DNA from 3 places in the Metabacillus sp. YM-086 genome. Region 3 is predicted to be linked to each of the others. Evidence: predicted binding sites of a transcription regulator. Region 3 holds the regulator's gene; each other region holds the start of a gene.

The links. Region 3 encodes Rex, which represses fermentation and respiration genes when NADH is low (regulators of the CRP and FNR family bind a similar motif). Its sites were predicted from a motif close to TTGTGAAATATTTCACAA; they were not measured.
Region 1: the regulator Rex is predicted to act here: its motif matches at 2,945-2,962, upstream of ACEWK1_RS09990 (AtpZ/AtpI family protein).
Region 2: the regulator Rex is predicted to act here: its motif matches at 6,518-6,535, upstream of yumC (ferredoxin--NADP reductase 2).

What each region holds. Positions count from the first base shown of each region.
Region 1 covers NZ_JBLUOI010000017.1:41,647-49,552, forward strand. The annotation lists gene ACEWK1_RS09965 (F0F1 ATP synthase subunit delta) at 1-360, opposite strand, end outside; gene atpF (F0F1 ATP synthase subunit B) at 357-878, opposite strand; gene atpE (F0F1 ATP synthase subunit C) at 1,173-1,385, opposite strand; gene atpB (F0F1 ATP synthase subunit A) at 1,462-2,196, opposite strand; gene ACEWK1_RS09985 (ATP synthase subunit I) at 2,218-2,586, opposite strand; gene ACEWK1_RS09990 (AtpZ/AtpI family protein) at 2,594-2,815, opposite strand; gene ACEWK1_RS09995 (S8 family serine peptidase) at 3,033-5,255, opposite strand; gene upp (uracil phosphoribosyltransferase) at 5,356-5,985, opposite strand; gene ACEWK1_RS10005 (MASE3 domain-containing protein) at 6,170-7,906, shown strand, end outside.
Region 2 covers NZ_JBLUOI010000046.1:77-7,982, reverse strand. The annotation lists gene ACEWK1_RS17955 (leucyl aminopeptidase) at 1-1,230, opposite strand, end outside; gene ACEWK1_RS17950 (divergent PAP2 family protein) at 1,429-1,908, shown strand; gene ACEWK1_RS17945 (cobalamin-binding protein) at 1,920-2,708, shown strand; gene ACEWK1_RS17940 (3D domain-containing protein) at 2,734-3,465, opposite strand; gene ACEWK1_RS17935 (YuiB family protein) at 3,700-4,020, opposite strand; gene ACEWK1_RS17930 (YuiA family protein) at 4,097-4,219, opposite strand; gene ACEWK1_RS17925 (NUDIX domain-containing protein) at 4,372-4,857, opposite strand; gene ACEWK1_RS17920 (NAD(P)/FAD-dependent oxidoreductase) at 5,194-6,408, opposite strand; gene yumC (ferredoxin--NADP reductase 2) at 6,809-7,801, shown strand; partial or broken gene ACEWK1_RS17910 (HesB/IscA family protein) at 7,858-7,906, opposite strand, start outside.
Region 3 covers NZ_JBLUOI010000042.1:809-8,714, reverse strand. The annotation lists gene tatC (twin-arginine translocase subunit TatC) at 1-715, opposite strand, end outside; gene ACEWK1_RS17030 (twin-arginine translocase TatA/TatE family subunit) at 732-926, opposite strand; gene ACEWK1_RS17025 (redox-sensing transcriptional repressor Rex) at 960-1,604, opposite strand; gene moaC (cyclic pyranopterin monophosphate synthase MoaC) at 1,678-2,169, opposite strand; gene ACEWK1_RS17015 (ATP-binding cassette domain-containing protein) at 2,394-4,328, shown strand; gene tsaD (tRNA (adenosine(37)-N6)-threonylcarbamoyltransferase complex transferase subunit TsaD) at 4,769-5,800, opposite strand; gene rimI (ribosomal protein S18-alanine N-acetyltransferase) at 5,797-6,249, opposite strand; gene tsaB (tRNA (adenosine(37)-N6)-threonylcarbamoyltransferase complex dimerization subunit type 1 TsaB) at 6,263-6,952, opposite strand; gene tsaE (tRNA (adenosine(37)-N6)-threonylcarbamoyltransferase complex ATPase subunit type 1 TsaE) at 6,933-7,406, opposite strand; gene thiL (thiamine-phosphate kinase) at 7,417-7,906, opposite strand, start outside.

The DNA.
Region 1 (7,906 bases), on a different contig from region 3:
AGTATCTGATAATGGACGAACAGAGTATACGATTGCGTCCTCTGTACCGCGCACTTCATTTGCACTTTGTACGAAGTGGTTAACAATTTCTGTTACAACATCTACACGATGACGATCAACTAGTAAGTAAAGCGTATTAACAACCTGTTGTGAAAGGCTGCCAAATACTTCTTTTACGATTGATTTTTTCGCTTCATTTGTAACTTTTGGATGGTTTAGTACATCTATAAGTTCTTGATTCGTTGTAAAAACTTCTTTTACAACGAGCAATTCGTTTTCGATTTGATCAATAACATTTTGTTCTTTTGCAAGTTGAAAAAGAGCTACCGCATAACGTTTTGCAACGATTCCATTACTCATCGACCTTCGCCTACCTCATTGATGTAGTCGTTAATCAATTTTTCTTGTTCTTGTTCGTTCAACTCTTTTTCGATTACTTTAGAAGCAATAAGTACTGATAATGATGCAACCTGTTCGCGTAACGCAGCAACAGCATTTTCTTTTTCTTGCTCGATTTCTTTTAGAGCCGAGTCTTTTAGACGTCCAGCTTCAGAACGAGCTGCTTGGATAATCTCTTCTTTTTGTTGCTCACCAAGCTTTTTCGCATTTTCCACTAGAGCTTGAGCTTCTTGACGCGCTTGTTTTAATAACTCACGTTGCTCTTCAACTAGTTTCTGTGCTTCTTTATTTCTATCTTCAGAACTATTAATTTCATTTGCAATATGCTCTTCACGTTGCTTCATAATGCCCATAACTGGTCCGAATGCATACTTACCAAGTAATCCAAGAAGGATTAAGAACATTAAAAGCTGAAATATGATATCACCTGTGTTAAGGCCGCCTGTAGACGCACCTAAAGCAAGATCAAAAGTTAACATTGCTCGGTTTCACTCCCTTCAAGAGTTCCATGATGGGTTGATAGATTACGGCTTCCGATGAACTTCTTATTTCTGCGTCAGCTCCATCGTCAGCATCCTCACGTACGGTCGTACGCTCCGGTGCTTCCTCAGTCGCTTACTTGAACTAATCGTTCCTCGAAACCCTTTTATTCTATACATAGGTTTAAAGTAAACTAAGTTTTTCAATAACTAGTTAAATTATTTGTGCATAAAGGAATGGCGAAGGTTCGCTTTGAATGATCTTCGCCATATGAATTCTTTTAACTTATCGAATTATTGACCCATTACGATGAATGCGATAACTACCGCGATGATTGGAATCGCCTCTACTAATGCTACCCCGATGAACATTGTTGTTTGAAGAGTTCCACGAGCTTCAGGTTGACGTGCAATCCCCTCTACTGTACGAGATACGATAAGACCGTTACCAATACCAGCACCTAGTGCCGCTAAACCAATTGCAATTGCAGCTGCTAATAAACCCATTGTTTAATTTCCTCCTTTAATGTATGAAAAAATAATAGTACTTTAAATTTCGTTCAAAAAATTGAACATATATTGATTAATGGTCATGACTCACTTTGTGTGCCATATAAACCATCGTTAACATAGTGAAGATAAATGCCTGGATTGCACCGACAAAGATACTAAATCCTTGCCATACTAGCATTGGTATTGCAGCTACAAGAGAGCCGATAATACCACTTCCAAAACTTTCAGCATAACCGCTTGTTGCTAGACTAACAAGCAAGCCTAATAAAATCTCACCTGCAAAGATATTCCCGTAAAGACGAAGACCAAGCGTTAATGTGTTGGCAAATTCCTCAATAATCTTTAATGGGAACATAAATGGCATCGGTTTAAAAAAGTCCTTACCATATTCAGATGCACCTTTCATCTTGATTCCATAGTAGTGTGTTAACGCTACTACTAGAATTGCAAGAGTTAATGTAATGGCAGGATCTGCTGTTGGTGATTTCCACCATAAATCGTGACCCACAACAATTGCGAAAGGTAAGCCGAGCATATTTGCTACGAATACATACATTAATAATGTCATACCTAACGTTAAGAAACGTCCGCCTGTTTGCCAATCCATCGTACTGCCGATAATATTTTTCACAAAATCGACAATCCATTCAACAAAGTTTTGCATCCCTGTTGGTTTCATTGCTAAATTACGTGTTGCCGCAAATGCAATGAGAAAAACGATTAAACTAGCAATCGTAATCATTAAAACGTTGGATAAATTAAAATTTAGACCTAAAAACTCTACCACAGGAGCTTCGTGACCCAATAGATCCACCTCTCTTCCCAGCTAAGCGCGTGACTGTTGAATTACATAATCTATCATAATAACGATATACATCGTCATTAATCCAAAAATAACACTAATCAAATCAAAATACTCGGGAAACTTTATCGCAAAAAAAACTGCGACCCCGGCTGCTGCCATTCGTGAAGTTGTCCCTAACGAACCCGCTTTCCTACCTTCAGTTAATGCGTCATCAAACTGCTTATGCTTTCTCACCATGATCCAGAGATTGTATAGTGTGATGCATGTTCCCAATATTAATCCTAGGAAAACAGACTGATATTCCGTGAATCCCCAACCTAAAACGTAAATGGCCAGTAGATAAAATATGTATTTTCGATATCTGCGAAACATCAGATGCATATCAAACATGAATTCTTTATTCTCCTGAGAAATAGTGGTTGACTAACTTTAGCATGGCATAAACACCTGCGGCTAGTCCTAGCAGAAGGCCTATGATTAAAAACAACGGTTCTGTTTTAAAATAATCATCTACCCACTTCCCAGCAAAAATACCAATTAAAATGGAGCCAACTAGTTGGGAAAGGATAGCTGACATGAGGCCCATCGCGTGTAACGGATGGCGTTTTTTTTGTCGCATTTTATAAATCCTCACTGTAGATTTATAACGGAATAAGGGGTTATTTACGGGTTTTTGTCAGAATTGTAAACCTTATCATTATACCCTCGTTTAGCATACAATAGCGTATATGTGATGTCAATGTGTTTAAAGTTAAAATGTTCACAATCTTATCGAATCCTCACAAATCGTTCACAATTACCCTCAATAACCCCCTTGACTAGGTACATTCACTTAATTATTCACCAAGTAAAATATCTGTTTCTATCAAGTCCTCTTTCCCACTTTTATTTGCAAAGATGACTCCTTTATAGTTTCCTTCAGGTATATCAAGTTCTTCTAGCTTCACTTCCTTCTCAACTAACCCACGGGGAGCATCGTGCAGCCAGTCTAAATAGCCGACAAATGCCAAAGTATCCTGATCGTACAAGGCAATCCCCACTTCATCCGCCCCACCTGGTAAGTACATCCGGTATTTATAAACCCCAGGCTCATCACTATAAGCAAATTCAAAGCCCATAATTCTCGGATAATTCGGCTCATCTACAACATACGCATAAGGAACTTCAATATCATTTCCATCTTGCTCTATTGTTATCCATCCTTGATGAATACCAGGCTTTAGCCTGCTTGGAGTAAGATCCAGACTTATTTCAACTTGTTTTTTCTCACCGGGTTTGATGCTTGTGGTTTTTGGCAGTTTCCACCTGACTCCGGGTTGATTTTTTGGCATATCAAAAGCGACATGCTCTTCTTCTCTAGATTGATTATCAATTGTAATTGTTGCTGTTTTCTTCGTTCGTGGATGATTTGTTTCATATTGTCCAAACGTTAATGAACCAGGATATACAAGAACGTCTGCCTCAACAGCTTCCTTTATATTAATCCTTCCAGCGCCTTGTTCATTTGGTTTTAACACGTTTTCATTAGCATCTGTTAATTTGGTTGCTGTGTTCATCAAGGCTGCTTTAATTTGCTCTGGATTCCAATCTGGGTGGGCCTGTTTGATTAAAGCGCATGCTCCCGCCACATGTGGCGCCGCCATGCTCGTTCCGTGTAAGGCTAAATAACCATCTGGAACTGTGCTTTCAATTGCTACTCCCGGTGCGACAACATCTGGTTTTATCGCCCACGTACTTGTAACAGGACCTCGCGAGCTAAAATCAGCAAGCTGGTCTTCTTCTTTCTTATACTCTGTTCGTATACTAGGATGCTGCTTCAGCTGCTTTCTAATCGCCGCCCCATCTTCTTTCGATATGGAGGCAACCGGTATATCGAGCGGTATCTCCAATGCCCCTGCAAAGTTTCCTTTTACATTATTAGAAATGAGCACCGCTTTAGCTCCTTGTTCTTTTGCATTTAGCACTTTTTCGGTAAAAGAGATTTTCCCTCTTTCCACTAAAACTATTTTTCCTCTCACGGAATCTTTCATATCTTTTTTATAACCTAAGGCTGCATCAACAATCTCGTCTAACCCTTTTAATTGCCACGGCTCCGCTCCTTGCAATGAGTGAATGGTGATCTCTCCTTTTATTCCGCCCACTTTTAGATAAGGCATATGTAGCGGAGGTGAAGACGCACCAACAGAGATCGCTTTTGAAGATGTTCCTGGAGAACCTACTGTCCAAAGGCCAGGACCTGAATTTCCGCTAGAAGTAACTGCAACAATTCCTGCTTCAACAGCTCGATCAAGCGCCAAACTTGTCGGCCAATCCGGACCATTCACATTGTTACCTAGCGATAAGTTGATAATATCTACTTTATCTTTTATCGCTCGATCAATTGCAGCAATCACTTGATCAGATGTTCCTATACCACCGGGTCCGAGCGCGCGATAAGCCACAATTTCTGCTTCCGGCGCCACACCTTTCAGTTTTCCATTAGCGGCAATAATTCCTGCTACATGTGTCCCATGAATTGTTTCACTTCCGTCCTGAGCCATTGTTTCCATCGGATCTTGGTCACCATCTATGACATCAAAGCCACCAAGATAACTTCTTCTTAAATCAGGATGATGATAATCAACACCCGTATCAATCACAGCAACCTTTATTCCCTCACCAGTTAAGCGATGCTCACTTCGATCAAATAAGCCTCTCACATCTTCACCACCGATGAACGGAACACTTTCATCAATCTGTGATGCATAAGAAACGACAGAACTAGAATGAATAACGGCCCGATCTTTTTTCAAGTTCAAGATGTCATCGGTACGACCTTCAATTGAAAAGCCATAAAAAACATGCTGATAGGTTTGGTTGATCGTTAGTCGAGAGAAGCTTTCTATCTTTTTTTGGAAAGAATGAAAATCCTCTTTTTTGACGATTACCATCACTTTTTGAATTTCTTCTTGTGTTTTATTTGGAAGTGGAGGCCTGTTTGGAAAGGTTTCTCCAATTGCCATGTTAGGAAAACAAATTGTTGTCACAAGCATGATGTAAAGTACTTTTTTTATTCCCATCTTGTTCCACCTCCTTTATAGTTTGTTCGCTCAAGGAAAAAACATGTACAAAAAAAGGCCAGAATCTAACAACTGTGTTAGATCTGACCTTTTCTTCCTTCTATTTTGTTCCGTATAGACGGTCTCCAGCATCACCTAAGCCTGGAACGATATACCCGTGATCGTTTAACTTTTCATCTAAAGCCGCAATAAAGATATCAACATCAGGATGAGCTTTTTTTACAATTTCTACACCTTCTGGAGCAGCAATTAAGCACATGAATTTGATATTTTTTGCACCGCGTTTTTTCAAGCTGTTAATGGCTTCCACTGCTGAACCACCTGTTGCAAGCATTGGATCGACAACGATAAAATCACGCTCTTCTACATCAGAAGGAAGCTTTGCATAGTATTCAACCGGCTGTAATGTTTCAGGATCACGATACAACCCGATATGACCTACCTTTGCAGCAGGAATCAGTTTTAAAATTCCATCAACCATACCTAATCCCGCACGAAGGATCGGAATGATACCAAGCTTTTTCCCAGCAAGTACTTTTGACTTAGCTGTTGTTACAGGAGTTTCAACATCCACCTCTGTTAGTGGAAGATCTCTTGTAATTTCAAACGCCATTAAGCTTGCTACTTCATCAACAAGCTCACGAAATTCTTTTGTTCCAGTTTTCGCATCGCGAATGTATGTAAGTTTATGTTGAATTAATGGATGATCAAACACGTATACTTTCCCCATCAAATCATCTCCTTTTCTTTGACACTTCAATAGATTTTACAGAAAAAAAAGCATAGTTTCAAGCGAGTTCGTCTTATTTCTACATATATTGAAAAAACATGTTAGAACTTAGAGGAAAACCCTCTGTCTTTGTCGAAAATTTCAATATATAAGGTTTATCGTTAGTTTAGAAAGGCTGATGATCATGAAAACATACCAGGACCACCATAAGGCCTATACGATCTCATTTATTTATACTTTGGTACCGTTACTTTTGTTATACCTCATTCAATATGAATTTCAAACTTTTTATGATCCTAAAAATCATTTAAGCATACACTTAATTCTTGAAATGTATAGCGTGTTTATCTCGTTCATTATTTTTGTTTTTGGATGGAAGGCTTTTGGTCATAATCCACCTACTACCTTGCTATTTGTGCCCTTTGTGTTTTTAGCTGTCGGCTATTTTGATTTTATGCACACACTAACATATTCTGATATGCCACCATTATTTGTTGAGAGTTCAATAAATAAGACCGCTTGGTTTTGGGTCGTAGCCCGAGCAATCGAATCCATTTCCTTGGCAATATTATTTTTTTATGATGAGAAAACTGTAAGGAACCTTAACAGAAAATTGATCCTATTAGGTACGCTTATTTTTCTTGCATTACTAACTGTTTTGGTTTATACCTTTGGACCTCAGGCTCCATATTTAATCATTGAAGGAACCGGACCAACACCTTTTAAAAATGTACTTGAATATGTTTTTAACGGCTTGCATTTCCTCTCATTTATTTTAGTTTTACGCAAATTAAAACATGAGAAAACAGATTCAAACATCTATTTAATATTTGCTTTTGTTCTTTTAATAATAGGCGGATTTCAAATTACGTTATATCAAAGCGTACATGATTTAGTAAATATTATTGGACATGTTTACAAAGCAATTGCCTATACCTTTATTTACCGGGCATTTTTCTATTCTAATCTTCACTTAACTTTTATACATAAAGAAAAGGCGGAGAAGAACCTGGCCGTTACACAAGGAATATTAGAATCATTTTTCACACACACCCCTGACAGTATTGCTCTTTGTGATCAAAATGGTCATGTTGTTAAAGTTAACAAAGGCTTTGAAAAGCTTACTAAATTAAGATCTGAACAAGTTCTAGGAACACCACTTTCAAAAACGTTTCCACTATTTGAACAGGAATTGAATGTTCTAGTTAAGGAAGTGTTACAAGGGAACAGAATTATTGATTATGAAATTGGAGCAAAACCTCCTAGTTCAATTAGAGTAAACTTTACGATATACCCTATTTATTTTGATGAGTATATTCATTTTGCTGCTATAGCAAGGGATATAACTGAGGAAAGAGTCGCTAAAGAAAAGCTTAAGCAAGTCGAAGAAGAGTTAAAAGAAATGATACAAGAGCATCAAGGAGTTTTTGTTAAATTTAAAAAGATTGATGATTATTTTACAATTACTCTTTGCCACGGAGAGCTTCTAAATGATATGGGAATCTCAAGTGATATTGTTGGCTTTACCTTATATCCCGGCAGTTGTGGTCATCTTGGCACAACAATCTATTCAAATTTACAAAAAGCATGGGAAGGAAACGAAAGAACCTTTGAGTTTGAAAGACATACAGGTATTTATGCCGTAACCCTGAAACCGATTCTTCGTCATTTTGAAGTACAGGAAATTATCGGCTCCTGTATAGACATTACAAAATTAAAGAAAACCGAAGATCTTCTAAGAAAATCAGAAAAGCTCGCTGTAGTTGGAGAGATGGCAGCTGGTATTGCCCATGAAATCAGGAATCCACTAACAACCTTAAAGGGTTTTACCCAAATCTTAGGTAAGGATGCCCAAGAGAGAGAGAAGCAATTTGTTGATCTTATGCTTTCAGAGTTAAGCCGGATCGAACTAATTACTAAT
Region 2 (7,906 bases), on a different contig from region 3:
TTCGTGTGATGCTTGAAGAACTTGTTCAAAAAACTCCTCATTATTAGTCATAGCACCAGTTGTTTCTGTTCCTAACGCAATAATTACGCCACCTGTTAATGTAGCAACGTCAACTAAATAACTAGCTCCATGAAATTTTGCGTATGTAATCCCATCAGCAAGCGCCAATCGACCTTCTGCATCAGTATTCAAAACCTCAATCGTTTTTCCACTTAATGACACAATCACATCATCAGGTTTAAATGCACCACCACTAATCATATTATCTGTAGAAGGGATTACTGCTACAACATTTTGTTCAGGCTTCATTTCACCGATGATCTGCATAGCTCCAAGCACAGATGCTGCTCCCCCCATGTCCGTTTTCATCCCGACAATTCCATCCTTTGGCTTAATGGAGTAGCCACCTGTATCATAGGTAATTCCTTTTCCTACAAGTCCAATTACATCTGTCCACTCTTCTTTTCCCTGATATTTTAAGACAATCATTTTAGGTGGCTCTTCTGATCCTTTATTGACCGCTAGGAGAGCTCCCATACCAAGTCGTTCCATATCCTCTTTTTCCAAAACCTCGTATTCAAATTGATATCTGTTTGCTAATTCAATTGAATAAGAAGCAAGCTCTGTAGCTGTTAGAAGATTTGGTGGCATATTAGTTAGCGTTCTTGCACTATTTGTTCCTTCACCAAAAGCATAACCAACTTCAAGTGCAGATTTCATTTCAAGGCTATCTTCCTTTTCAGTCAATACAGAAATATTTTCAATATTTTTTTCAGGTTCATTTGATTTTTGTTTATAATCTAAAATCTTATAAGTTGATAAGGAGAAAGCTTCGGCAAGAGCATGTGCTGCTTCAACGTCGTTGATTCTTTCATTTATGAACGTGTCTATCGCTACACTTATATGTTGGAGCTTTGCTTGTTGAATCGTCTGAAATAATTCTCCAAAAGCTTTTTTTACTCGAAAAAATGTAATGTCTGATTCTTTCCCTAAGCCAACAAAGAAGATACGTTTTACAGCAAGTTTTCCAAGGGTATGTAGTTTAGTAACGGATTTATATTTTGTTGAGAGATCTCCGTCCTTCATTAACTCTGTTATTTGACCATTTAATTTCTCGTCAAGTTCTTTTGCATATCCAGTGAGTTTGCTCGTTTTTTGATATAGCCCTATAACTAATGTATCGTTATCGTTAAGTTCACTTGCATTTGCTGCTTGTATAACTTTAAACAATCATAGCACCTCCATTATGTATGTATCTCTATTGTATAGCACATATTTAAAAAAGTGTAATATGACAAATCCAACTACCAAACTTCACCTTATTCTGACAATGTATATGCTATAATGAAGAAAATCTTTTTAGCAATTCTCTTTCTATTAAGAGTTTTTATACTACATAACTGACCTAAAAACGAAAGGAGCTTAATCTTGGAATTATTGTACAACTTTCCTTTACTTGCTGCACTGGCAGCCATTTTCTTTGCACAGTTTATTAAGGTACCGATCTATTTCTTTGTTTCAAAGAGGCTGGACTGGTCACTAATTACAAGCACTGGGGGAATGCCAAGCTCTCATTCAGCAGCTGTAACTGCACTTTCAACAGGAGTTGCTCTTGATCACGGACTTGGTTCATCCATTTTTGCTATTTCTGCTATTTTTGCGATCATTACGATGTTTGATGCAACAGGAGTAAGACGTCACGCTGGTGAACAAGCAACCGTTCTTAATCAGCTTGTTCTTGACTTTAACCGATTTGTTGAGGAAGCCAAGGTATGGCCTAAAAAGGCTGAACAAGATAAACAAAAAAAGTTGAAGGAGCTACTTGGACATCAGCCGATTGAAGTATTTTTTGGAGGATTAACTGGTATTCTTCTAGCCCTATTGTTACACTACCTTTTTGTTCTGTAAGGAGGCTTTACATGAGGATTATATCCATCTGTCCCAGCAATACGGAGCTTGCAGTTTATCTTGGTTTAAAGGAGCAATTAGTCGCCCTGGATGATTTCTCTGATTGGCCTCTGGATTTATCACATCTTCCACGTTTAGGCCCAGACCTTTCCATTAATATGGATAGGTTGGAATCATACCACCCTGATTTAGTGTTAGCTTCTCTTAGTGTTCCTGGAATGGAAAAAAACATTGAAGAATTGGAAAAGAGGAAAATTCCGCATATTGTTTTTAACCCTCAATCATTTCAAGATATCTCCAATGATCTTCACACGTTAAGTAGATTAACCGGAAAGCAAAAGGAAGCAGAAGATGTTATAAAAAATTTTCAAGCTACTCTTCAAACATATAAGGAAATTTCTGATGAGATACCAAACCCACCTTCCATTTTCTTTGAATGGTGGCCGAACCCAATATTTTCCCCCGGACAAATCAACTGGTTAACTGAGCTAAGCAGATTAGCAGGAGCAAGAAACATTTTTGAAGATGTTGAATTAGCTAGCGTACAGACAACATGGGACGATGTCCTGAATCGAGACCCAGAATATTTTTGTTTATGCTGGGTTGGAGTTAAGCAATCTAGAATGAAATTGTCACATGTACTAAAAAGGGAAAGGGCACAAACCCTTCAAGCCGTTCAAAAGAACCAACTCCATTTATTAGAGGAATCATTGTTTTGCCGTCCCTCTCCACGGCTTATCCTTGGTTTACAAAAACTTGCCTATTTGTTGCATCCTGATATTTATCCCCGTCCTAATTAAAAGACAAAAAGCTAATGCTTTTTCATTAGCTTTTTGTCTTATTTTTTATATATTTTTGCCTAAACACTTGCATTGATTCATCTTCGTTTAAATTTTTTAATTGTTGTTCCGTTAATGTTCCATCACCCATTTGAACAACGTATACTTCTATTTGCTTTTTACCCCAATTATTATAAACCTCTTTAACGGTTTCATAATATAAATCTAATTTGTTTCCTTTAATGGCTCCACCCTTGTCTGCCACAACTCCATATCCGTAGCCTGGAATAAAAAGTATAGTACCAATAGGAAACACATCTAAATCTGCAGCAACTGTTGAATATAGATCTCTTTTTACTTTTACTCCGGAATAGGTAATTCCATAGCTAGGATGATCGGGCTGCTTTCCAGTAGACTCAACACCTGCCGTATAACCAGTTGCCACAACCTTTCTAGTCGGATACTGTGACCAATCAATTGCTTCTTCCAGTGAAACCTCTTGATTAACTGCTTCAACACTTGAAGACACCTGTGTTCTAATCGATGGTTCACTGTTCATAGCTTTAAAGGTAAGTCCTAGAAAACGGAAAGTTTCATTTTCTTCAGCTTCAGTGTGTGTATGAACTAGTTTTTCATTAAAATCCTCATTATGATTATAATACCAACTGGAGAGATCTTTAGCCTCAACACCTGAAATTGCGCTATATGTTGTTGTTAATGCTCCTAGAAATAATAATGTCATGATTAATCTTCTACTAACTCTCTTTATACTGATCATATGTTTCCTAAACACTCCTCTCACAAATCTATTCGTTCCCAGATTGTGAAAAAAGTATTCAAAATAGAGAAAAGTATATTTTACCAGCTCTGTTTTTTTGAATTCAAAAGGAACAAAGCGAAAGTGCCTCGTCAGCTGGATATCCTAGCGTTATACTAATTTCTGCAGTTTTTAATGTCCTAAAAGACAGAAAAAGCCTGACAATTCATTGTCAGACTTTTGTTGATAAGTATATTAAAACATCTGGTAGCCTCTTTTACGAAGCATTTTAATAATAATTCCTGAGAGAATCGCACCGATTAGTCCGCAGGATAAAATTAATAAATCAGCTAAAGCTAATGACATTATTTTATCCCCTAATTGTGAGAATGAATCACTAGGGCTTCTAAAATACTCTATAAATTTGACGTTATCTACTATGAAAATGCATACAATTGGATACACAATAGCCATAATCCAAGACATGCGTAAAAGCATATTCAATAAAAATCCAATACCAAAAAATAAGACTAAAAATAATAACATGGAAATTAATAAAACCGGTAAGCTCAACATGCCTATCACCTCCATTACACCACTATTAAGTGTACTGAACTAACGATAGACAGTCAATGCTTTGTCAGTGAACGTTTTATGACTTCTTCCCTGTACCATCACAGTTATTACATGTTTCAGAGCCACCTAGTATTAGTTGAAAATATCCTTTTCCAGAGCAATATGGGCATTCCTTTGTATCAACCTTTATTGTGTTCATTTCTGTCTCCCCTTTAGGATCGTAGTGGTTTTTAATAATATACCAATTATTCTGACAATTATAAAGGGAGGAAATCTGACAAAAAAGTTTGTGTAAGCGAATACATTTAAGATTTTCTTTAAAATCCTCTCTTTATCATAGTTTTGCGAATATTATAAAAACATAGTATATGTTGTATATCCAAAATGATCCCCAGGATTAAATTGATCATATTTATTTAACTTTGCTTCAATGACGTCAGATGCTAGTTTCGTGATTAAGAGAGATGAGTTTTTGTCCTCTACTAACTTTTTAGGATGTATAAAAGCTACTTCCTCTAATTCCTCTTCTTGTACCTGTATTTCATTTGATTCTGCCGATAATGAAAAAATGACCATGTTATCACTAATCACTTCTTTTATTACCCCTGAACGAATTCCGACAACTCCAACTATACTAGCCGAGATGCCTGTTTCTTCTTTAATCTCCCGTAAAACAGCATCATCAATGGTTTCCCCTTCATTAACAAATCCAGCCGGAAAAGACCATTTGCCCTTGAGTCCACCATATTTCTTTTTAACAACAAGCCATTCTCCTTCATGATTAGTAACTATTCCCGATACAGCCAACCATACATTTCCCCTTTTGGATTCAGTCATTATAGAGCCCCCCTTTTTTATTATTTTAACACATAGAGAAATAAGAAAAGCGCAAGCGCCTTGGTCAGCCCCGACAAGCATAAGACGATTTGGAATAGAAGGCGCTCTCTTTGCCTTCTATCCAAATTGGCTTATGACCTCGAGGCAGTCAAAAACGCGACGTCCTGTCGCATTGACTGCACTTGCACGTCCTGTGCTTCGGGGCTAGGCATCTGACTTTTTGCCAAAAAGTCAGACTGCTGGAGCTAGACACTAAAACTACGTACAAAATTTTATACTTTCTTACCTTTTAAAAAAGAGACAAAGGCAAATGCCTTCGTCTCTTTTTCACCACTATTATAAAATGTTGAATTTTCCTTTTTTCAATACTAATGAAGGACCACCAACCATGTATAAAGCACGGTTATCAATCATTTTCTTCATAAATGAAGCTTTAGTACCTACTAATTTTTTACCAAATACAACACCAACTGCATCGTCTTCACCTAATGATGCAACAGATCCTTTAATATCTGGAGTGAAAGATGCCATTTCTCCACGACCACGAATGGCTGATGCAAGGTTTTTCGCACATGTTTCACCTTGTTGCATAGCAATTTGTGCTGTTGGTGGATATGGACGGTTAATTTCTTCATTGATGATTAAAGAACAATCTCCAATAATGAATACATCTTCATGTCCCGGCGCACGTAATTGTGGGTCAACTTTTACACGACCACGCATGTTTTCAAATCCAGCTTCTTCCACAACGCTGTTACCACGAACACCAGCTGCCCAAACAACAGTACCTGCTTTAATTGTTTCTAATTCTTCACCTTTTGCAACGATAATTCCTTCTTCGATACATTCTTTAATAGCTGTACCGATCATGAATTCTACGCCTTTTTTCTGTAAGTGATTCGTAGCATACTCAACTAGCTCAGGGTCAAATCCTGGTAATGCTGTTGGCGCTGCTTCCACACAGATAATACGTACTTTTTTAAAGTCAACATCATATTCTTTACAAAGCTCTGGAATTCTGTTTCCAAGCTCTCCTAAGAATTCAATACCAGTGAAGCCAGCTCCACCAACAACAATTGTTAAACGCTCATCTTTCTTTTCTGCTTCCATGTTATATGTAGCAAATTGATATTCAATATGCTCACGTAATTGTCTAGCAGAGTCAATGCTTGTGATTCCGAATGCATACTCTTTTAAACCTTGAATGCCAAATGTTTCAGGGTGAGCACCTAGTGAAATAACTAAATAGTCATATTCAACCTCACCATTTTCTAAAACAACTTTCTTCGCTTCTTTATCGATTGATACAACTGTATCTTGAACAAACTTCACACGATTTGTATCGATAATGTCTTTGATTTGGTAACGAGCACGGTCATGATGTAACGTACCAGCTGAAGCCTCATGTAACCATGTTGTTTCATAGTGATAGTCATTTTTGTTCACTAATGTGATATCTGCTTCATCAACACTAATTAATTTTTGTAAACGTGTAACTGTAATTAACCCACCATAACCTGCACCTAATATAACGACTCTTGGTTTTTTCACCGAAATACATCCACCTTTTCTTTTTAAAATTGTTGAATTGAATCGAATAATGTCTATTACTATATTCGACTTAAAACCACAATTTTATTTTTATTTAAGAGATAAAACTTTGTGAAAACATTCACTTACCAATGCATACCTTGGTATCTGCTACGTATAATATATATAAATACACCTATAGATCATATTAGCCATTCAACAATATTTTTTCAAGTTATTTTTTCTAACAAAAGACTATGTTTTTTTCTTCGTATAATTTATAATACATGGATTTTTGATACTACTTTTATTCAATGCGTTTTTAAACTGCGAAAAAGGAAGAATTTTGTCTTATGGATTGTCATTCATTTCAAGTGAAAGTTTATGGATTTTCACAATAAAATTTAAAGGAGGATGAGATATGAAAGAAGATCCTAAAGTCTATGATATTACCGTTGTTGGTGGTGGACCTGTTGGATTATTTACTGCCTTCTACGGTGGAATGAGACAGGCAAGTGTAAAAATCATTGAGAGCCTTCCACAATTAGGTGGTCAGCTTTCTACATTATATCCTGAAAAATACATCTATGATGTTGCAGGCTTCCCAAAAATAAGAGCTCAAGAGCTTGTAGACAATTTGAAGGAGCAAATGGGTCAGTTTGAGCAAACAGTTGTTTTAGATCAAGCTGTTGAACAAGTTGAGAAACAAGCTGATGGAGTATTTAAATTAACCACTAATAATGAAGTTCATTATACAAAAACAATCATCATTACAGCAGGCAATGGTGCTTTTAAGCCTCGCAAACTCGAGCTTGAGGAAAGTGAAAAATATGAGAATCAAAATTTACATTACTTTGTTGATGATTTAAATAAATTTGCTGAAAGAAATGTTGCTATTCTTGGCGGTGGAGACTCTGCCGTTGACTGGGCATTAATGCTCGAACCTGTTGCAAAAAGTGTAAGTTTAATACATAGACGAGATAAATTTAGAGCACATGAACATAGTGTTGAATTATTGATGAAATCGAAGGTACAGGTTTTAACTCCATTTGTTCCTGTTGAGCTAATTGGAGAGCAGGAAATTTCTCAAGTAGTATTAGAGGAAGTGAAAGGAGATCGAAAAGAAGTCTTACAAATTGATGATCTAATCGTTAATTTTGGATTTATTTCCTCACTTGGGCCCATTAAAGATTGGGGTTTAACAATTGAGAAAAACTCGATTGTTGTTACCTCCAAAATGGAAACGAACATTGAAGGAATTTATGCAGCTGGAGATATTTGTACTTATGATGGCAAGGTTAAACTAATTGCAAGTGGATTTGGTGAGGCTCCAACAGCAGTTAACAATGCTAAGGCATATATGGATCCAAAAGCACGTGTCCAGCCATTACACAGTACGAGTTTATTTAGTTAATAGAAAAAGCTGTTTACCACAAAAGTAAACAGCTTTTTTCTATCATTCATGAATGTCTAGCAATTTTCAGGCGTTCCAGTGTTTGTAGCTGTTCTAAACGATGAT
Region 3 (7,906 bases):
TCTGTGCTTTTCGATAGGAAATACGCGAAATCCAGATGCTAATTTCATATAAAATAAACAGCGGTATGGAAACCATCAAATGTGACGCTAGTTCAGGTGGTGTGATTAAAGCTGCAATAACTAACAACACAAAGTATGCGTATTTTCTAACCTTTGATAAAAACATAGGAGTGACAATGCCTAATCTAGTTAGAAACATAATCACAACCGGTAATTGAAACAGGATACCAAATGGCACCGTAAGCTGTAATAAGAACGAGAAATACTCATTCACTCCGATGACTTGATTAATATCCAAGTCAGTTGATATTCTTTCCATGAAGTCGATCACAAACGGAAATAGGATAAAGTAAGAAAAGGAAATCCCGAGAAAGAATAACAAAAGTGAAATAGGAATATAGCTTAATGTCACTTTTCTTTCTTTTTCATATAATCCTGGACTAACAAACGACCAGAGCTGATACAAAATAATCGGTGAAGTAATAACAAATGCTATTATGAAAGCGAACTTCATATAAACCATTAATGGATCTGTTAAATTAAAAGCATTTAATGTTAGTGATTTTGCTTCATCAGTTTGCTGCAAATAAATAATGATCGGTCTGGAGAGGAGAAATCCGGCAATAACCGCTACGAAAAAGAAAACGACAACAATAACGAGTCGTTTTCTTAGTTCGGTTATATGTTCCATGACCGACATTTCATCATGTTTCATATCGGTTCATCCTATCTTACTTGACTTCTTCCTTTTTCTCTTTTTTGCTGTCTTGCTCATCATCATCGTCTGCTAAGCCCTTTGTTGCATTTTTAAATTCACGAAGTGTATTACCTGCTGCTTTTCCAAGTTCAGGTAGCTTTTTTGGTCCAAAAATAAGTAATGCTACGAATACGATAAGTAAAAGGCTTCCGATTCCTACTGTTGGCATCGAATCCACCTCCTTTTCTATAATGGTTATTAGTTATTTCTCCTCATGAGGATAATGTTTTAAGAAATAAACTAGTGACTGTAGCTCCACTGCTAAATCTATGTGGTGAATTCTTATTTCATCCGGCACGTTTAACCGTGCTGGTGTAAAGTTTAATATTCCTTTAATACCCTTTGTAATGAGACGGTCTGTGATAGATTGTGCTACTGGTGCTGGTACAGTTAAAATCGCAACTGTAACATCATCAGGAAGATGATGCTCCATCTCATCTAAATGGAAAACCGGTACCCCACCAATTTCTGTACCTACCTTATCTTCGTCTACATCAAAAGCTAGAGAAATAACTGTATTGTTATTTTTAGTGAAATTATAATGTAAAAATGCCGTTCCTAAATTCCCTACTCCAATTAAACATACTTTCGTTATCTCATCTTGATCTAATGTTTTTCTAAAAAAGGATAACAAATAATTTACATTATATCCATATCCTTTTTTTCCAAGAGCTCCAAAATATGAAAAATCCCTTCGGATTGTAGCTGAATCTACCTTTACTGCATCACTTAACTCGGCGGATGAGACTCGTTGCTTTCCTGACGAGTGTAAATTTTTTAAAAACCGATAATATAAAGGCAATCTCTTAGCAGTTGCCTGCGGTATTTTCGTTTGGTCTATATTCAATCTTATCCCTCACATTCACACAAACACATATGACAATGCTTATAGGATTTTGGAGATACTAGTAAAATCCATGTCATATTTCGTTTCTTAGGAAATCGCCGCTTTTACCACCTGTTTTCTCTACTAAATAGGTTGGGCCTATAATCATTCCTTTATCCACTGCTTTGCACATATCATAAACAGTTAGTGCTGTTATGCTAGCAGAGGTTAACGCTTCCATTTCAACACCTGTACTTCCCTTTGTTTTCACAGTAACTGAGATCAATAGAGTATAATGATTCGTATCACGAGCATCCCATTCAAACTCAATGTTTACACCTTTTATTGAAATTGGATGACACATAGGAATAACCTGTGATGTTTGCTTAGCTGCCATAACTCCAGCTACTTGTGCAACCGATAATACATCACCTTTTCCTATTTCATGGTTGATCATTTTTTCATAAACCTCTTTTGTTACTTGAATACTTGTCTTAGCTTGAGCTGTTCTAACAGTCTCTTCTTTAGCCGAAATATCAACCATCTTTGCTCGGCCTTGTTCATTAAAATGAGTAAAATCTGACATATACAAATCTCCTTATATTAGACTATACACTATTTTTTAGCTTCTGTCTGTTTTGTTATTGTGACAATTATATGGATACAAAAAGCAAGAATCACCCGTTTAACATCTAAGAGTATATGACACACTTGAATCGAGAGCACTTTTCTTTTCCGTCGACAAAATTCGGGTGGTGACAGGCACCCCAAAACTAAGCTACACTTAAAGCATTAGTAGAGGTGAAAACAATGATATTGTTACAAATAAATCAACTTAGTAAATACTTTGGTGCTGACCCTATTTTATCGAATATTAAGTTGGAAGTACAAACGAGAGATAAAGTTGCGATTGTTGGTCGTAATGGAGCAGGGAAATCAACACTTTTAAAAATTATTTCCGGAGCCATGTCCCATGATTCTGGTGAAATTATTAAGCCTAAAGATGTTTCGGTTGGATATTTAGCTCAAGACACCGGGCTTGAATCTCAATTATCGATTTGGGAAGAAATGAATTTAGTGTTTAAAGGTCTCAAATCAATGGAACAAGAAATGCGAAATCTTGAACAGAAAATGGCAACAGTTGATCCGGCCACTGAATCACAAAAGTTTGAACAGCTTTTAAAAGAATATGATACCCTTCAAGTTAGATTTAAGGAAGAAGGCGGATATCAATATGAAGCTGATATACGTTCTGTTCTACATGGCCTTGGATTTCATCATTTTGATCCGACAACAAAAATTGCTTCTTTAAGTGGTGGCCAAAAAACAAGACTTGCTTTAGGTAAGCTATTACTTACTAAGCCTGATCTCTTAATATTGGACGAGCCAACGAACCATCTTGATATTGAAACATTAACCTGGTTAGAACAATATTTACAAAACTACCCTGGAGCAATACTAATTGTTTCCCATGACCGATATTTCCTAGATAAGATTGTTACACAAGTATATGAAATCAGCCGCCATACAAGCACAAGATTTATTGGAAACTACAGCCAATATCTAAAGCAAAAAGCTGACTCATATGAAAAGGAGCTAAAAAGCTTTGAAAAGCAACAGGAAGAGGTAGCAAAACTAAAAGACTTTATTCAACGCAACTTAGCTCGTGCTTCAACTACAAAGCTGGCCCAAAGCAGAAGGAAAAAGCTAGAGAAGATGGAGTTAATGAACAAGCCTCTAGGTGATGAAAAATCAGCAAGCTTTCAGTTTGATATTGACCGACAAAGCGGTAACGATGTGTTAAAAGCTGATCATATTTCTGTTTCCTATGACAATGTTCATCCTGTTATCTCTAACATCTCCTTTTCTATATCCCGCGGTGATAGCATTGCCTTAGTCGGACCAAATGGAATTGGGAAATCAACTTTACTAAAATCAATTATTCAAAAATTAGATTCGTTGACTGGTACCTTTTCTCTTGGCTCACATGTACAAATTGGTTACTATGATCAGCAACAAGCCGATCTTACATCAAATAAACGAGTTTTAGACGAGCTGTGGGATGAATATCCACAAATGACCGAAAAGGAAATTCGAACAATTCTTGGAAACTTTTTATTCTCTGGTGACGATGTATTAAAGCCTGTATCTGCACTAAGCGGAGGAGAGAAAGCAAGAGTCGCACTCTCTAAGCTGATGCTACAAAAAGCCAACTTCCTAATTCTTGATGAGCCAACCAACCATCTTGATTTAGATAGTAAGCAAATCTTAGAAAATGCTTTAATCGATTTTCCTGGTACAATCCTTTTTGTTTCTCATGACAGATACTTTATTAATAGAATTGCCACAAAAGTTTATGAGCTTTCTAGCACTCATCTTACTGAGTACTTAGGAGATTATGATTATTATCTTACAAAAAAGGAAGAACAACTTGAACATGAACGGTTAGAGCAGGAAGGAAATGACTCTCCCATCCAAAAAAAATCAGGACAAGAACCTGAGGGGAAACTAAGTTATCAACAAGAAAAAGAATTAAAAAAACTTGAAAGACAAAAGCAAAGAAGAATAGAAGAAATTGAAAATGAAATAAGCGAACTTGAAGAAAAAGTTGAAGGAAATGAAGCCCTGCTTTGTGATCCAGATGTTTATCAAGATCATGAAAAAGTACAAAAAATTAACGAAGAAAATGAACAAATCCATTCTAAACTAGAAGGTCTAATGGCAGAATGGGAACAATTACATTAATTATTAAGTAATCAACGGAATATTTATTAAACAGCGGGTTTTCCTCGCTGTTTTTTTATTGATTCATTCAGAAAAGTAAGATTCAAAAACGTATTCGACAATCTTCTCTTAAGTTCATGTGAATAACTATTATTTATTCACATCCACACTTTTTATCCACACTACAAATCCTTTATTTCCAACATATCAACAGACTTATACACATTGTCCACATATTTGCTTTAATTTCCTCAAGTTATACACACTCTAAAAAACATTGATTTGACAGCATTTTAAATAGTTTTACACATTTCTACAAAAATCGTGTACATTCTGTGGATAACTATGTGAATAATCCTATTTTTTTAGAAATTAGGAGATTTTCTGTGAATGCACTCACCTTTTGTCAAAAGAAATAGAAAAAACAGGACCCTCAGATCCTGTTTTACTTTATTATTTATTCACTTTTGTTGATAAGATGTTAATTCTAAACCAGGATTTGCATTTAATGCTAAATCACTTCTTACTCCCTTTTCATATAAAATGCTTCCAGCAGCAGCAATCATGGCAGCGTTATCTGTGCATAATGATAATGGTGGGATTGTTAATGTTAATCCTTCCCTTGAAGAAAACTCTTTTTCTAATGCTGTTCTTAAACCTTTATTAGCTGCAACACCGCCTGCTAATAACAACTGTTTAACATGATATTTATCCACAGCTTGTGAAGTCTTTGTGACTAAAACGTCGATAACACTTGCCTGAAAGCTTGCTGCAACATCTTTAGGGTCAAGTTCAATCCCCTTTTGTTTTGCATTGTGGAGTGTGTTAATAACAGCTGACTTAAGTCCACTAAAGCTAAAATCAAAGGAACCTTCACTTAGCCAAGCCCTTGGTAAATCGATAGAGGCTTGACCTTCATGAGCTAATTTATCAATATGAGGACCACCCGGGTATGGAAGGCCAAGAGTTCGTGCAACCTTGTCATAAGCCTCTCCGGCAGCATCATCGAGAGTTTCACCAATTACCTCAAAATCTCCATGCTCCCTCATATATACTAACTCCGTATGTCCACCTGAAACCACCAGCGCAAGTAAAGGAAATTCCAACTCATGAATAAGTCGATTAGCATAAATATGGCCCGCAATATGATGGACTCCTATTAGTGGAATACCATGTGCAAAGGCTAAGGCTTTTGCTGCATTAATGCCTGTTAATAGCGCTCCAACTAGTCCAGGTCCTTCAGTAACTGCAATTGCTGATAGATCCTCAAAAGTAAGATCTGCTTGTTTCATTGCTTCCTCAAAAACAATTGTTAATTGCTCAACATGATGTCGGGAAGCGATCTCTGGAACTACCCCACCAAACCGTTTGTGACTTTCAATTTGTGATGCAACAACATTTGCGACAATTTCACGGCCGTTTTTTATAATCGCAGCAGCTGTTTCATCACAGCTTGTCTCTATTCCTAGTATATATTGATCTTTTTCAATCATATTAAATTCACCCACATTACTAAAGCATCTTCTTGATTATCTGTATAATAACGCTTCCTTATACCACCAGGTGAAAATCCCACCTTTTTGTATAGGGACTGTGCGATGTGATTGGACACTCTAACCTCTAAAGATAATCTTTTTGCACTCATTTCTCTACTTAATTGAATAGTAAATCTTAAAAGAGCTTCACCTATTTTTTTCCCTCTGTATTCAGGGTGAACTGCTATATTGGTTATTTGGGCATCATCCATGATTACCCATAATCCACAATAGCCGACCACTTTACCATCCAGTTCAACTACTAGATATTTGGCAAATAAATTTTGCTCAAGCTCATAATATAGCGATTCCTTCGTCCATGGTGCTGAGAAGGACTGACACTCTATATGATATACGTCTTCAATATCTTCTCTTACCATTTTTCTTATTGTTAACTCGTTATCCACAATAGCCACCATCTTATTTTTGCTGTTCTAGCCATTTCGCTTCAGCTTCAGCTAGTCTTATGTAATTTGGTACAAGACTATGAACATCTTCAGCATTCTTTCTAAGCCCTATAAGTGCTAACTCACTTGGTCTCGGATTATGTAGAGCTACTTGTGCAAATTCTGCCAATCCACCAAGTATATGTGTAATTGTTTCCTCATGAATAGGGAGATCATTACCGAGAAATAGAATACGCTCATTTTTAGACTTTAACATCTCTAACCAATCTGTTAACAATAAATTTTGATCATTTTCCACAGTAACTAAATTCTGATTATCATATTGATATAAGCCTGTGTATACTTGCCCTCTTCTAGCGTCAAATAGTGGAGATATCAATCCATTAAAGAAACGTCCATTTGCCGCTAATATTTCCAAGCTTGAAACACCTACAATGGGAAGTTGAAGGGCCCATGCCATTGTTTTAGCAATTGAAACACCAATTCGAACACCTGTATAAGATCCAGGACCAGTTGCTACAATAATTTTATCTAGCTGTTTTGGTGTTATATCACAATCACTTAAAAGTCTTTCAACAGCTGGCATTGCTCGTACAGAATGATTTTTCTTTAAATTTGTGATATATTCTCCAATGACTTTATCTTCTTCAACAATTGCAATTCCCAACACATTATTGGTTGTATCAATGGCTAATGCTTTCATCATTTAACTCCTTACACAGTCCAACATAATAAGATCCCTTAGGACTCATGATAATTGTTCTTGTTGTATCATCTACATAAAGAATTTTTATATCTAACCGTTCACTTGGTAACTGTTCTTCTATCAGATGAGCCCATTCTACAACAGTAACTCCATTGGCATGAAAATATTCATCGAAACCTAGGTCCTCATCAGAATCTTCTACTCGATAAACATCCATGTGATATAATGGCAGTCTCCCATCATGATATTCCTTAATAATAGTGAATGTAGGGCTGTTAACATTACGTTTAATCCCCAGTCCCTTTGCCAAGCCCTTAGTAAAAGTAGTCTTACCTGCACCTAAATCTCCCTCTAAAGTAATAACAGCATTCGACTCTAGTTTTTTTGAAAGATTAATGGCAATCATAGTTGTATCTTCAGTACTTTTTGTTATAAACTCATATTTTTCCACTCTACTCACCTTACTTATTTCTGAAGTGGTTATACCCTGATTTTTCAATTCTGACTAATTCGTGATTAACAGTCTGTAGTATAACGCCAGAATGCTTTTGATTTACTATTCCAATTTGTGTTATTTTTACATCCATTTCATTACAAGCTTGCTTTAACTTTTCCCATGAGTTCCGTGAGGTGGTTCCGACTAATTCAAAATCTTCACCACCATAAAGAATCCATTTGTAAATATCATTTGCTGAACTCAATGACAAAAGCTCATCACTGATAGGAAGCTGATCTTTAAAGACTGTTATACCAACATCACTTGCTTCACAAATTTCATTCAATTCACTAGCAAGCCCATCACTAACATCATTTAATGAAGCGCGATCTAATGCACCTATAAGTCTACCTGCATTTACACGAGGTGTAGGCTTTTTGTGACGGGTTATAAGGTATTCTTTCGATTGTTGATTATGTAATTGTACGTGATCTAATAAAATAGCTAAACCTGCA